3 regions of the Streptomyces sp. NPDC051172 genome follow, and region 2 is predicted to be linked to each of the others. Evidence: riboswitches for the same ligand, from Rfam matches in the RefSeq annotation. Region 2 holds a riboswitch; each other region holds the start of a gene.

Region 1 (4,540 bases), on a different contig from region 2:
CACCAGCACCTGCCCTGGGTCGCCCTCGACACCGACGCCACCGAGGAAAGCGGCGAGGTCTACGGCTGCGCTCTGGGCTGGTCGGGTTCCTGGCGGATCGCGGTGGCGCAACTCCCGGACGCGCGCGTGCAGATCACCGGTGGCCCCGGTTACGACGACTCCGGGCTGCTGCGCCTGGAGTCGGACGAGTCGTACACGACTCCTGTCTTCGCCGGTCTGTGGAGCGACGGCGGCTTCGGCGGCGCGAGCCGCGCCTGGCACGCCTACCAGCGCGCGTACGTCATCCCCGACGCCGACCGGGACCGGCCGGTGCTGTTCAACTCCTGGGAGGCCACCGAGTTCGACATCTCCGAGGAGCAGCAGGGCACCCTGGCGCGGCGCGCCGCGGCGATCGGCGTCGAGCTGTTCGTGGTCGACGACGGCTGGTTCGGCAAGCGCACCAGCGACCGCGCGGGACTCGGCGACTGGACGGTCAACCGGGACCGCTTCCCGAACGGCCTCAAGCCCCTCGCGGACTATGTGCACGCCCTCGGGATGCAGTTCGGCATCTGGGTCGAGCCCGAGATGGTCAACCCGGACAGCGAGCTCTACCGCGCCCACCCCGACTGGGTGCAGTTCCAACCGGGACGGAAGCGGACGGAATTCCGCAACCAGCTCGTACTGAACCTGGCCAGGGAAGACGTCCAGGAATACCTCTGGGAGCAGCTCGACGCGCTCCTCTCCAGCGCCCCGATCGACTATGTGAAGTGGGACTTCAACCGCTGCTTCACCGACGCGGGCTGGCCCGGCGAGCCCTACCCGCAGCGCCTGTGGGTCGATCATGTCCGTGCCCTGTACGCCCTGTTGGACCGGCTGCGGGCGGCCCACCCGAATGTCGCCTTCGAGTCCTGCTCGGGCGGCGGCGGCCGCATCGACCTCGGGATCATCAGCCGTACGGACCAGGTGTGGACCTCCGACAACACCGACCCGCTCGACCGGCTCGCCATCCAGCACGGCTTCAGCCAGATCCACCCCGCGCGGGTCATGGCCGCCTGGGTCACCGACAGCCCGAACACCCAGCTCAACGGCCGGATCAGCTCGCTGCGCTTCCGGTTCGTGAGCTCCATGGCCGGTGTGCTCGGGGTCGGCGGCGACCTCACCCGGTGGACCGAGGAGGAGCTCGCCGAGGCCGGCGAATGGGTGGCGCTCTACAAGGAGATCCGGCCGCTGGTGCAGCACGGCGACCTCTACCGGCTCCGGCCGCCGCGGGGCGGGCTGAGCGCGGTGCAGTACGTGCGCGGGGACGAGGCGGTCGTCCTCGCCTGGCTCCAGGCGCAGAGCCACGGCGAGCCCGTGCCGGCGCTGCGACTGCGGGGTCTCGACCCGACAGCCTCGTATGAATGCCCCGAAACAGGCGAAATCCACAGCGGTGCCGTATTGCTGCATCACGGACTGCGCACCGGATTGCGCGGTGACCTCGACGCGGCAGTTTTCCGTCTGCGGCGCATCTGAGCCTTCTGTCCGGATTGGCGCTCCTTCGGCCCCTTCATTCCAACTCGCTCCCGAATAGGGGATCCTGGAGCAGGGGTACGTGAGGAGCGTCATATCCGTGACGGTGCGTGGCGCGTCATGTCCACGTAATTCAGGTGCTTTACAAGGGCGTTTGACGGAGATGATCATCCGGGAATTCACGCAGGGTCACCGGGTTTTCTCTCACGGGATCAATAGAAACGCATTCTCGGGGAACCAGCACTTGTTCCTTTGCGTCCTGGTCGCTTACGTTCGCCACCAATCCGGACGGACGCCCAATCCTGCCGCCGCCCGGTGCCCGCAGAACTCACCCGTGAACGGCAGGAGCGGGGGACCCACAGGTACAACCGCCTGTTCCGGTCTCCGGAACGGCTAGGGGTAAAGCCGCGTCGTATGCGTGGCCGGGCATCTCCAGCCCGAACCCGACAGCTCACCTCGCAGGCGCCGGAGAGGAATTCGTCATGCCCGCGAAGGGTAAGCACCGCCGTCCGAAGCCCCAGCGCTTCACCCGCTCCATCGCCGTCGCCGGAACCGGTGGCGCCGCACTCGCTCTCCCGCTCATGGGGGCCACCGGCGCCCATGCCGTCACCACGCAGTCCGCTCCCCAGACGGTTTCGAAAAAGGCCGTCCAGTCCCTTCCGGTCGCCGAGAAGAAGACGGCCCAGAAGAGCGCCGCCGAAAATGCGGGCGTGCGGACCTATTCGGTGCGGACCGGCGACTACCTCTCGAAGATCGCCGACGAGCAGCATGTCGCCGGCGGCTGGCACAGGCTCTACTCGGACAACCGACGGGCCGTCGGCGACAACCCGTCGCTGATCCACCCGGGCCTGAAACTGACGATCGGCAGGAAGGCCGCGACGGACACCACCGAGTCGTCGCCCTCGTCCGCCTCCAAGACGTCCTCGTCAGCGGCCGAGGCGACTGCCACCAAGGCCTCCGAGTCCGCCCCCACCGGCTTCACCCTCCCGGTGATCGGCGGCACCATCGGCACCGGCTACCACGTGGCCGGCAGCATGTGGTCCAGCGGGTACCACACGGGCGTCGACTTCGTCGTCCCGACCGGCACCTCCATCAAGTCCGTGGGCGCGGGCACCGTCGTCTCCGCGGGCTGGGGCGGCGCCTACGGCAACCAGGTCGTCGTCAGGCTCGCCGACGGCTACTACGCCCAGTACGGCCACATGTCCCAGATCTCCGTCTCGGCCGGCCAGACCGTGGCGGAGGGCCAGCAGCTCGGCCTCTCCGGCGCGACCGGCAATGTGACCGGCCCGCACCTGCACTTCGAGATCCGTACCACGCCCGACTACGGCTCCGACGTGGACCCGGTCGCCTACCTCCGCTCGAAGGGCGTCGGCGTCGGCTGACCTCCCCTCGGAACCACCTGCCTGACACGCCGCCGAAGGCCGGACCTCGATCCCCGGGTCCGGCCTTCGACGGTCTGGTTCGGACAGAGGCTCGAAGGGCCGTACGTCATCCAGTACACGGCGACGCCCGTCTCGGAAGGCGGCGCGAACGACCGCGTGTCCGACCTCGACAACATCTGGAACGCCACCGACGTCCGCTCCCCGGACGACCTCTTCGCCACCCACCGCGGCGGGGCGCCGGCCGAGTACGACTGCCTCAGGACGTACTACGTGTGCTACGGCGCCAACACGAACACCACGACCCGGCTGCGCCGTCACGTCGGGGAGCCCGGGGTCCGCCCGCTGATCCACGACTACACGGAGCCGCTCCTGGTCGCGAGCCGTACACAAGGGGCCACTTCGCCTTCCGGACCACATGGAGCCATTTCCGCATCGCCGACTTCAGGGTCTGGCGGCCCGCCCCACAACATCGCTGACGCGTCAACATCTCTGGTCGGAGGGTTATTCCGAGCTTGGTGAACACTTTAGAAGTGGCCTATCTCACCGCGCGTCAACCCTTTCCTACGGTCGCGTAGGTCACATTCAAAGGTGAATCATGGTCGATGTGGCAGACGATTCGAAGAGTGACAGCAGATCAGAGATCGGGTCGTACGTTGCGGTGGGGGACAGCTTCACCGAGGGCGTCGGCGACCCCGGCCCCGACGGGGCGTTCGTCGGTTGGGCCGACCGGTTCGCGGTGCTTCTCGCCGACCGGCGACCCGAGGGCGACTTCAGATACACGAACCTCGCCGTGCGCGGCAAACTGCTCGACCAGATAGTGGAGGACCAGGTTCCGCAGGCCGTCGAACTGACGCCGGACCTGGTCTCCTTCTGTGCGGGCGGCAACGACATCATCCGTCCCGGCACCGACCCCGACGAGGTCGCCGAGCGCTTCGAGCGGGCGGTGGCCCGGCTCACCGAAATCGCCGGCACGGTCATGGTGACCACCGGCTTCGACACCCGTGGCGTCCCCGTGCTCAAGCACCTGCGCGGCAAGATCGCCACCTACAACGGTCATGTCCGGGCCATCGCCGACCGGTACGGCTGTCCCGTGCTCGACCTGTGGTCCCTGAAGACCGTTCAGGACCGCAGGGCGTGGGACGGCGACCGCCTCCATCTCTCACCCGAGGGGCACACGCGCGTGGCGCTGCGCGCCGGACAGGTCCTCGGCCTCGAGGTGCCGGCCGACCCCGACCAGCCCTGGCCGCCGCTCCCGCCGCGCGGCACCCTCGAGGTACGACGGGACGACGTGCAATGGGCGCGCGAGTACCTGGTGCCGTGGATCGGCCGCCGGTTGCGCGGCGAGTCGTCCGGGGACCACGTCACGGCGAAGGGCGCACTGTCGCCGGACGACATCAAGATGCGGATCGCCTCGGTGGCCTGACGGGCGCCTGAAACCGTGCTGGGCGGGGCGCTCGTGATGGCTTGACAGCGGCCCTCGCTGCGGCGGGCGGTGAAGCGGTCCGGTGGCACGAGCCCCGCCGAGTGCGGGGGCTCAGTGCTCCGAAGCCGTCAACGCCGCCCGCTCCAGCCCCAGTTCACGGGCCAGCGCGTCGTCCACCCACTCCTGCGCCCGCGCCCGCGGCACGGCACCCGCGTACGAAGTCAGCTGCACGGCGAGCCCGTCGAGC
Region 2 (4,540 bases):
GGAAGAAGATGACACCGAAGGCGGCCAGGAACGCCAGGAACAGTGCGGGCAGCCCACGGCGTCTGAGTTGCCGCACCGGATCGACGACGATGCCGTGCCACTCGACCCGCAGCGTGCGTACCACCAACGCCGCCACCCGCCACAGCGCGCCGCGCGGCCGCCGGTACTCACGGTCGGCCGGATCACCCCACAGTCCGTGGGCACGCAGCCGATCCGCGGCACCGCCCGCGCACCGCACCCCCTTGCGCAGCAAAACTCCCCCGCCTCCCGTCCATCGCCCCACCGGATGGTCGGAACGGGGCGAGGCCGCCCCGAGGGAGGCTATGCCCGGCGGCGGGGCTTCCTTCGCTTGGCGCCCTTGGAGACGTCGGATCCGGCCCTCGGGTTGCTCCCCGCCGACTTCCCAGCCGTTTTTCCGGTCACCTTTGCCGCCGCGGGCTTGCGCCGGGCGCCGGTCGTGTCGCCCGCCTTGCCCTTCGTTTCCGGTGTCGCCGCCTTGCGGCCGCGGGAGCTGTTGGCCGTGCGACCGCGGACGATTCCGATGAAGTCCTCGACCAGGTCCGTGGTCGCCTCCTCGGGCCACGCCAGGGCGATGCTCGACGCGGGGCCGTCCACCAGCGGCCGGTACGTGAGGTCCTTGCGGTGGTACAGACGGGCCAGCGACTGGGGGACGACCAGGAGGCCGACGCCCGCCGCGACGAGTTCCACGGCGTCCTCGGTGGTGGCGGGGCGCTCGAAGGCGGGCTCGCCCGGCGGCCGGTCCCAGTCGAAGACGTCGTCGAGGGGGTGGAAGAGCACCTCGTCCGCGAGGTCCTCGACGGTCACCTCGTCCGCCGCCGTGATCACATGGTCCTTGGGGACGACGACGACCGTCGTCTCGGTGTAGAGCGGGATCGCGCTGAAGAACGTACGGTCGACCGGCAGCCGTACGAGTCCCGCGTCGGCCCCGCCCGCGCGCAGCACGTCGGATGCCTCGGCGGCCGGTACGGCGAGGAGGTTCAGCGGGATGTCGGGCAGGCGCTCGTTCCAGATCCGCACCCACTTGGCGGGCGTCACTCCCGGGACGTACGCAAGCCGGAACGCCTGGGGTTCTTCCGAGCCTGTCACCAGGCCAGGCTACCGGCCGTGGTCGGAGGACTCGCACATGCTCGATACCCTGGACGGCATGAAGTCGCACCAGAGCACCCAGACGATGAAGCCCGCGACCGCGGCGAAGAAGCTGGGTGTGTACCTCGAGGCCACCCCCGCCGAGTTCCGGGAGGGCGTCGTCTCACGAGCCGAGCTCGACCAGCTCCAGGCCGAGCCGCCCGAGTGGCTGCGCGAGCTGCGGGCAAACGGTCCGCACCCCCGTCCGGTGGTCGCGGCGAAGCTGGGCGTCTCCATCGCGGGTCTCGCCCGGGGCGGGATCACCGAGGCGCTCACCACCGAGCAGATCGAGGCCCTGAAGCAGGAACAGCCCGAGTGGCTGCAGAAGGAGCGCGCCACCCAGGCGGAGGTCCGCAAGGAGGCGGCGCGCATCAAGAAGCGCGACGCCGAGCGTGAGGCTCGCAGCGAGGGCCCGCGGGCCTGACGCGGCCCGTTCGCAACGGACGGTTGCCGTCCGGATCCACTGTGTGCACAACGCACGGATCTGACGGCACGTCACGACGAAGGTCACAGAAGCGTATCGGACATTCCGGCCTTCAACCTTCACACGAGCCGCACAAGTTGGCTAGCGTGTCGTCAGGCCGCACGAGTTCCTCCGGCGAACCCCGCCGGGACGCGCGGCCTCCGCCGAATCCGGTACGCCCCTGTGGCAGCCGGAACCGGGGACCCAACCGAACGACGGGGTGAATCGGCCCAACTGCCCGCCAGGCAGGGGCCGTAGGGCATGCCTTCCGGAACCGACCGCCCGAACCCGACAGCTAACTCGGTAGGCGGAGTACGGAAGGAGTACGGCTCCCATGGCGCCGGATCGACCATCGCGCACCGCAGGCTCGGGCCTTCCCGGCATGCGCAATTCCGCTCTCGCGACCGCCGCCCTCACCTCGGTGGCCCTGTTCTCGCAGACCGCCGACGCCGCACCGACGACGGGCGACGAGGGGCCCAGCCGCGAGGCCGTCCGGCAGCGGGTGAGCAGCCTCTACGACCAGGCCGAGTCCGACACCGGCAACTACAACTTCACCCGGGCCCAGCTGCTGGGAGCGCGGCCGCCCGCCGCCCCGCCCCGCGAGCGCGGCCGCTCGGATCCGGCACTCGACTCGGTGTCCCGGCGGTGGTTCGACGGAGCCCGCGCCTCGCTGGGTCCGACGGTGCCTGCGCTGCTGCCGGCCGACCGTATGCCGGACCGCCGGGCCGAGCCCCGGACCGCGCGCCCGGCGGACAGCCGCAGCACCGCCCTTGAGCTGGAGGCGACCGCCCGGCCCGTGGCCGAGCTGACCTCCGCGGAGTCCCGCCGTACGGTGGCCGAGCTGACCGCCGGCCCCACGGCTGCGCTCCCCGCCATCCCGCTGCCCCGACAGGAGGCCGCCTCCGCGCTGCCCGCTGCGGCCCCCGAGTCCAGGCAGACCTCCCTGCGCAGGTCCAAGGAGCAGAATCAGCGCAAGATCGCGGCGGCCAGCGAGCTGCTGTACCGGTACACCGCCCGGCAGACATCCGCACCGCGCCCGGCTGTCGGGGCCGTGCCGGCCCAGCTCCCCCGGCAGGACCAGGCGCAACAGACCCGCCCGGCGGCCGAGGAAGCGTGGCGGCTGCAGGAGCCGACGGTCCTCGACACTGGCCTGCCCCCGGCCGGGGCACAGCTGATGCAGCCGTCCGTCCTCGACACCGGCGTACCCGCGGTCGAGCAGTGGCGCATGCAGCCTTCCGTGCTGGACACGGGCGTACCCGCCGTGGAGGAATGGCGCACCCAGCCGTCCGTGCTCGACACCGGCATACCTCAGGCCGGGGGTTGGACCATGCAGCCGTCCGTCCTCGACACGGGTGTGCCCGCAACCGTTACGCCCACCGCCACCAAGGCCGACAGGGCGATCGACTTCGCCCGTGCACAGATCGGCAGGCCGTGTCTGTGGGGTGCGGTCGGGCCGGAGTCGTACGACAACGCCGGGCTCACCCAGGCCGCCTGGCGGGCCGCGGGGGTCACCCTGCCACGGACCCCGTACGAGCAGGCGGGCGCCGGCACCGTGATTCCCCTGGCCGAGAGCCGCCCCGGAGACCTGATCTTCTTCAACGACAACTTCAGCCACGTCGGCATCTACACCGGCAACGGCCTGATGATTCACGCACCGGGTCCGGGCGCGGTCATCCGCGAGGACTCGGTCCACTACGCAGGCGAAGCCGCGGTCCGTATCGCAGTACGCCCCATGTGACACCAACGGCTCACTGAACCAGGAGGAGGCCGCCGACGGAAGTCGGTGACCTCCTCCTTTTCAGCCACAGGCACTCCACAACATCCTGTGACGCATGACCGCATTCGCAACGGCCGCCTGTGGCTCCGGTTCCGGGAGCGCCGGTACCCGTGACCGCATCAGCACGGTCCTGCGGGCCCAGCAGGTGGGGCTGATTCCCACGCCGTGACCCGTGGCGGCGCGGTCAGGGCCGGCGCGCGGTACAGGTCGCGCAGCAGGGCGATCTCGGCCCCGTGGTGCAGGACTTCCTGGTTGACCCACCACACGATGTCGACGAAGGGCTCTTCCGCGTCGCTGCCGTGCGGATACGTACAGTGGCCGACCTTGTCGAGTGCCGCGTCGCCGCTGTTCAGCAGCGCCTCCCGCCAGGCCGTGACTCCGGCGTCGAAGGCGGCGACGGCCGCTGCCACGTCCCCGCTGACGAGGTAGTCGTCCCGGGTGAGGCGGTGGGTGCCTGCCGTGTGATCGGCGCGGAGGGTCAGCATCTCGCTGAGGTGGCTCAGCCGCCACGCGATGGTGGTGAAGGGCGGTGGCCACGGATGCGGGTAGGACGCCGCGTCACGTCCCCAGTCTCCGTCCGCGGCACCGGCCAGCAGGGTGGCGCGCGGTCCGGGCCCGTCCGCCCTTCGCCGCACCGACCAGCAGTCCGCCACCGGCTCCCAGAGGTACTCCTCGTCGGTCATGGGCCCGACCTCGGTGTCCGAACCGTCGCCGCTGTCCATCACCGGCCCGGTCAGCCGGGCGGCCAGACGCCCACAGGCGAAGTCGAACTGCTCCAGCAACGGAGCCAGACGAGACACGGTCACCGACACTCCCATGGCGGACTCGTGGGCGCACGGCGCAGGCATGAACCGACCGGCTAGCCTGGCACAACCGGCGCACACCCCGCCTCTCCTTTTCCGAGGCCGGGTATTCCGGCAACAGGTTCCCGATGACAGGGAGTCGGCCATGAAGCCGAACCGCTCCATCCCCTCCTCGACCGTCATCCCCGTCCTGATCTACCCCGATGTACGCGCGGCGGTCGCCTGGCTCGGTGCGGCCTTCGGGTTCGTGGAACGGGTACGGATCGGCGAGGACCACCGCGCGCAGCTCGGGTTCGGCGACGGTGCCGTGATCGTCGGGGACACCCGCAAGGACCGCCGTCCCCCGCGCCC
Region 3 (4,540 bases), on a different contig from region 2:
TGCTGGCCGTTCTCGGCCTGGGCGCCCAGGGCGGCGAGGAGATCGTCCTCGCCTCCGAGGCCGAGGGTGCGGACGTCGCCCTCGACCGACTGGCGAAGCTGGTGTCCGAGGGACTCGAGGAGCTTCCCGAGACCGTCTGATCACGGCACCACAGAAGGGCTCGTCCGAATTGCCGGGCGGGCCCTTTGCTTTTCCCGCACAGGGGCGGCGGAATTACCGGTCGCGGGCAGCAGAAATAATGCCCCGCGAATTGTTGCTTCTTTGTATACGGCGCCCGTGTTAATGCCGCAGGCCCGACATGTTTACGGCATGTTGCGAGTTCCTCACACCGTTCGCGCGGCCCTCTCCGCCGAAGCGCAGCCGGTGCGCCGCGGTCGAGCGCTCGGTGTGCAGCGTCGTGACCGCCCGCGCGCGCTCGCTGTCGCCGCGGGCCACGGCGTCGACGATCGCCCCGTGCTCCGCCCAGGACTGCCCGGGGTCGACCGGTGCCTCCACGGCGTACATCCAGGCGATCTTGTGGCGCAGCTGGGTCAGCATCGAGGTCAGCGCGGGGCTGCCGGAGGCCTGGGCCAGCGTCTCGTGGAACCAGCCTCCCAGGGAGCGCAGATCCTCGCTGTTGCCCCTCCTGGCCCGCTCCTGACCCAGCCTGACCAGGCCGCGCAGTACCTTGAGATGGGCGTCGGTGCGCCGCTGGGCGGCCCGGGAGGCGCCGAGCGGTTCCAGGAGCATGCGCATCTCCAGCAGGTCGGCGGCCTCCTGCTCGGTCGGTTCCGCGACGCACGCGCCCGCGTGCCGCCGGGTCACCACGAAGCCCTCGGCCTCCAGCGTGCGCAGCGCCTCGCGCACGGGGACGCGCGAGACGCCGTAGCGGCGCGCGAGGAGTTCCTCGGTGAGCCGGCTGCCACGCTCGTAGACACCGGCGACGATGTCGTCCCGGATCGCCGTGCACACCGAGTGCGCCGGAATACGCATGACCGACCTCCGACTTAATCCCCGTGAAACGTCGATGATTGACGTGTATCGGTGACTCTATTGCACGGAGCCGGAATTTCCGACGGCGGGCCGGAATCCATGGATATTTTTTGGACAGCGGGGCGGCAGAAACACCGAAAGCCCCGGCTCGGGAGCCGGGGCCGGAAGGAGATCTTGCGATGCGCCGTCAGACGTTCACGCCGTGCGAGCGCAGGTAGGCGACGGGGTCGATGTCCGAGCCGTACTCGGGGGTCGTACGGGCCTCGAAGTGCAGGTGCGGTCCGGTGGTGTTGCCGGTCGCGCCGGAGAGGCCTATCTGCTGGCCCGGGGTGACCGTCTGGCCCACGGAGATGCCGATGGACGACAGATGGCCGTACTGGGTGTACGTGCCGTCGTTCATCTTGATCACGATCTGGTTGCCGTAGGCGCCGCCCCAGCCGGTCTGGACGACGGTGCCGGCGCCGACCGCGTGCACGGGCGTGCCGCTCGCGGCGTGGAAGTCGATGCCGGTGTGGCTGCCGGAGGACCACAGCGAGCTGCTGGCCCGGTAGCCGGTGGAGACGTACGAGTTCGAGATCGGCGCCACGAACGTGTTGAGGCGCTTGCGCTCGGCCTCGCGGGCGGCGCGCTCCTTGGCCTCGCGCTCCTGCTTGGCCTGGGCAGCGGCCTTCTCGCGTGCCGCCTCCTGGGCCGCCTTCTTGAGCGCGGCCTCCTCGGCGGCCTGCTTCTGGGCGTCGGCCTGGGCCTCGATCCTGTTGGCGATCGTGTCGCCGATGGTGATGACGGGGGTGAGGCCGGTCTGCTCGACGGAGGTGTCGGCGGCGAGCGCGGGGGCCGCGAGGGTACCGATGACGCCGGTGGCGGCGAGGGCCGCGACCCCGGCGGCGCGGGTGGTGGTGCGGTGCGTCCGTGCGGGGCGACGACGCTTCCCGGTGGCGCGCGTGAACGCCATGTGGTGGCTGGTCCTTTCCTTCCCTCTCGCCTACCGGGTTAGCTGACGGGTTCGGAGCAGGAAGGTCTCCTACGGACCCCCTCGCTGCACGCGCGGGCGTCCGATTCACCCCAGGGGACTGCGATGGGTCCCCGGCTCCCCTGGCTCGCGCCGTACGGGGACTCGGCGATGGCTGTCCGGTGCCGCGGATGCGGCGCGGTGCCTGACGGACAGCCCGGAAGACGCTAAGCGGGGCCGCTTTCAATCCCCAAACGGATCACGCTGTTTGTAGCGCATCACACAGGGCAGACAGGCAACTCTCCTTCGATTCTCCGCCAATTCGGACATAAGAGGGCCCTGGTAACGCATCCGTCACCAGGGCCACCCCACGCGCGCGTGCCGCTACTCGGCCGACACCACCGTGACTTCACCGATACCGAGCGCCTCGACGGGCTCCTTGATCTGGGCCGCGTCACCGACGAGAACCGTCACCAGACGGTCCACCGGGAAGGCGCTCACGGCCGCCGCGGTGGCCTCCACGGTGCCGGTCGCGGCGAGCTGCTGGTACAGCGTCGCCTGGTAGTCGTCGGGCAGGTGCTGCTCGACCTGGTCGGCCAGCGTGCTCGCGACGGCCGCCGCGGTCTCGTACTTCAGCGGCGCCACACCGACGAGGTTCTGGACGGCGACATCGCGCTCGGCGTCGGTGAGGCCGCCCTCGGCGAGCGTGCGCAGCACCGTCCACAGATCCTGCAGCGCCGGGCCGGTGTTCGGGGTGTCGACGGAGCCGCTGATGGCGAGCATCGCGGCACCGGAGCCGTCCGGGGCGGACCTGAGGACCTGGCCGAACGCGCGCACACCGTAGGTGTAGCCCTTCTCCTCGCGCAGGACGCGGTCCAGGCGCGAGGTGAGGGTGCCGCCGAGGCAGTACGTGCCGAGCACCTGGGCGGGCCACACGCGGTCGTGCCGGTCGGCGCCGACGCGGCCGATGAGCAGCTGCGTCTGGACGGCGCCCGGACGGTCGACGATGATCACGCGCCCGGTGTCGTCGGCGGTCACCGGCGGCACGGGGCGGGGTTCGGCCCTGGAGCCGGTCCAGGCGCCCAGGGTGTCGCCGAGCAGCGCGTCCAGGTCGATGCCGGTGAGGTCGCCGACGACGACGGCGGTGGCCGTGGCGGGCCGGACATGGCGGTCGTAGAAGGCGCGTACGGCCGCCGCGTCGATCTTCTCGACCGTCTCCTCGGTGCCCTGGCGCGGGCGCGACATGCGCGAGGTCGCCGGGAACAGCTCCTTGGAGAGCTCCTTGGCGGCACGGCGCGAGGGGTTGGCCAGCTCGTGCGGGATCTCGTCCAGGCGGTTGCGGACCAGCCGCTCGACCTCGCTGTCTGCGAACGCGGGCGCCCTGAGGGCGTCGGCGAGCAGCCCGAGCGCCTTGGCGAGACGGGAGGCCGGGACCTCGAGGCTCAGACGTACGCCCGGGTGGTCGGCGTGCGCGTCCAGGGTCGCGCCGGCGCGCTCCAGTTCGGCGGCGAACTCCTCGGCGGAGTGCTTGTCGGTGCCCTCCGAGAAGGCTCGGGCCATGATCGTGGCGACGCCTTCGAAACCGGCCGGCTCGGCCTCCAGGGGTGCGTCCAGGAGCACCTCGACGGCGACGACCTGCTGGCCGGGGCGGTGGCAGCGCAGGACGGTCAGGCCGTTGTCGAGCGCGCCGCGCTCGGGGGACGGGAACGCCCACGGCTTGGCCTCGCCCGCCCGGGGCTGCGGGTGGAACTGCATCGTGGCGAGCTCGGTCACTTGGCCGCCTCCTCGTTCTGGTCGGTGGCTTCCACCGTGGCTTCGGACTCGGGGTCTTCGGGGAAGTCCTCGTCCTGGGCGTGCTCCGCGGACTCGGGCGAGAGCGGCTCGTAGACGAGCACCGCGCGGTTGTCGGGGCGCAGGCGGGCCTTGGCGACCTCCTGGACCTCCTTGGCCGTCACCTCCAGGACGCGCTGCACGGCGGTCAGCGCGAGCTGAGGGTCGCCGAACAGGACGGCGAACCGGCACAGTTCGTCGGCGCGGCCCGCGACCGTGCCGAGCCGGTCCAGCCACTCGCGCTCCAACTGGGCCTGGGCACGCTCCATTTCCTCGGCCATGGGGCCATCGGCGGCGAACCGGGCGAGCTCCTCGTCGATGGCGGCCTCGATGACCGGCACCTCGACGTCACCGGAGGTCTTCACGTCCAGCCAGCCCAGGGAGGGTGCTCCGGCCAGCCGCAGCAGGCCGAATCCGGCCGCGACGGCCGTACGGTCGCGGCGCACCAGCCGGTTGTAGAGGCGGGAGGACTCGCCGCCGCCGAGGACGGTGAGCGCCAGGTCGGCGGCGTCCGCCTCGCGCGTGCCGTCCTGCGGCAGCCGGTAGGCCGCCATCAGAGCGCGCGCCGGGACCTCCTCCTCGATGACCTCGCGCAGCTGCTCACCGATGATCTCCGGCAGCGAGCCGTCGCGGGGCTCCGGCTTCCCGTCGTGCGAGGCGATGGACCCGAAGTACTTCTCGATCCAGGCGAGCGTCTGCTCCGGGTCGATGTCACCGACGACCGAGAGGACGGCGTTGTTGGGCGCGTAGTACGTGCGGAAGAACGCGCGCGCGTCCTCCAGGGTCGCC

The links. A riboswitch is a leader RNA that binds a small molecule or an ion and turns the genes downstream of it on or off. The one in region 2 is predicted to bind cyclic di-AMP.
Region 1: another riboswitch for cyclic di-AMP. It lies ahead of AB0N07_RS26020 (peptidoglycan DD-metalloendopeptidase family protein); the one in region 2 lies ahead of AB0N07_RS14430 (C40 family peptidase).
Region 3: another riboswitch for cyclic di-AMP. It lies ahead of AB0N07_RS21780 (M23 family metallopeptidase); the one in region 2 lies ahead of AB0N07_RS14430 (C40 family peptidase).

Annotation. Positions count from the first base shown of each region.
Region 1 is NZ_JBFBBE010000046.1:10,461-15,000, reverse strand. It holds gene AB0N07_RS26025 (alpha-galactosidase) at 1-1,491, shown strand, start outside; cyclic di-AMP (ydaO/yuaA leader) riboswitch at 1,799-1,966, shown strand; gene AB0N07_RS26020 (peptidoglycan DD-metalloendopeptidase family protein) at 1,971-2,870, shown strand; partial or broken gene AB0N07_RS26015 (DUF6250 domain-containing protein) at 2,937-3,346, shown strand; gene AB0N07_RS26010 (SGNH/GDSL hydrolase family protein) at 3,466-4,293, shown strand; gene AB0N07_RS26005 (TetR family transcriptional regulator C-terminal domain-containing protein) at 4,405-4,540, opposite strand, start outside.
Region 2 is NZ_JBFBBE010000019.1:76,858-81,397, reverse strand. It holds gene AB0N07_RS14445 (hypothetical protein) at 1-145, opposite strand, end outside; gene AB0N07_RS14440 (LysR family substrate-binding domain-containing protein) at 322-1,107, opposite strand; gene AB0N07_RS14435 (DUF5997 family protein) at 1,166-1,570, shown strand; cyclic di-AMP (ydaO/yuaA leader) riboswitch at 1,762-1,935, shown strand; gene AB0N07_RS14430 (C40 family peptidase) at 1,992-3,347, shown strand; gene AB0N07_RS14425 (DinB family protein) at 3,506-4,192, opposite strand; gene AB0N07_RS14420 (VOC family protein) at 4,335-4,540, shown strand, end outside.
Region 3 is NZ_JBFBBE010000034.1:57,807-62,346, forward strand. It holds gene AB0N07_RS21770 (HPr family phosphocarrier protein) at 1-140, shown strand, start outside; gene AB0N07_RS21775 (GntR family transcriptional regulator) at 280-972, opposite strand; gene AB0N07_RS21780 (M23 family metallopeptidase) at 1,160-1,924, opposite strand; cyclic di-AMP (ydaO/yuaA leader) riboswitch at 1,937-2,102, opposite strand; gene AB0N07_RS21785 (pitrilysin family protein) at 2,306-3,694, opposite strand; gene AB0N07_RS21790 (pitrilysin family protein) at 3,691-4,540, opposite strand, start outside.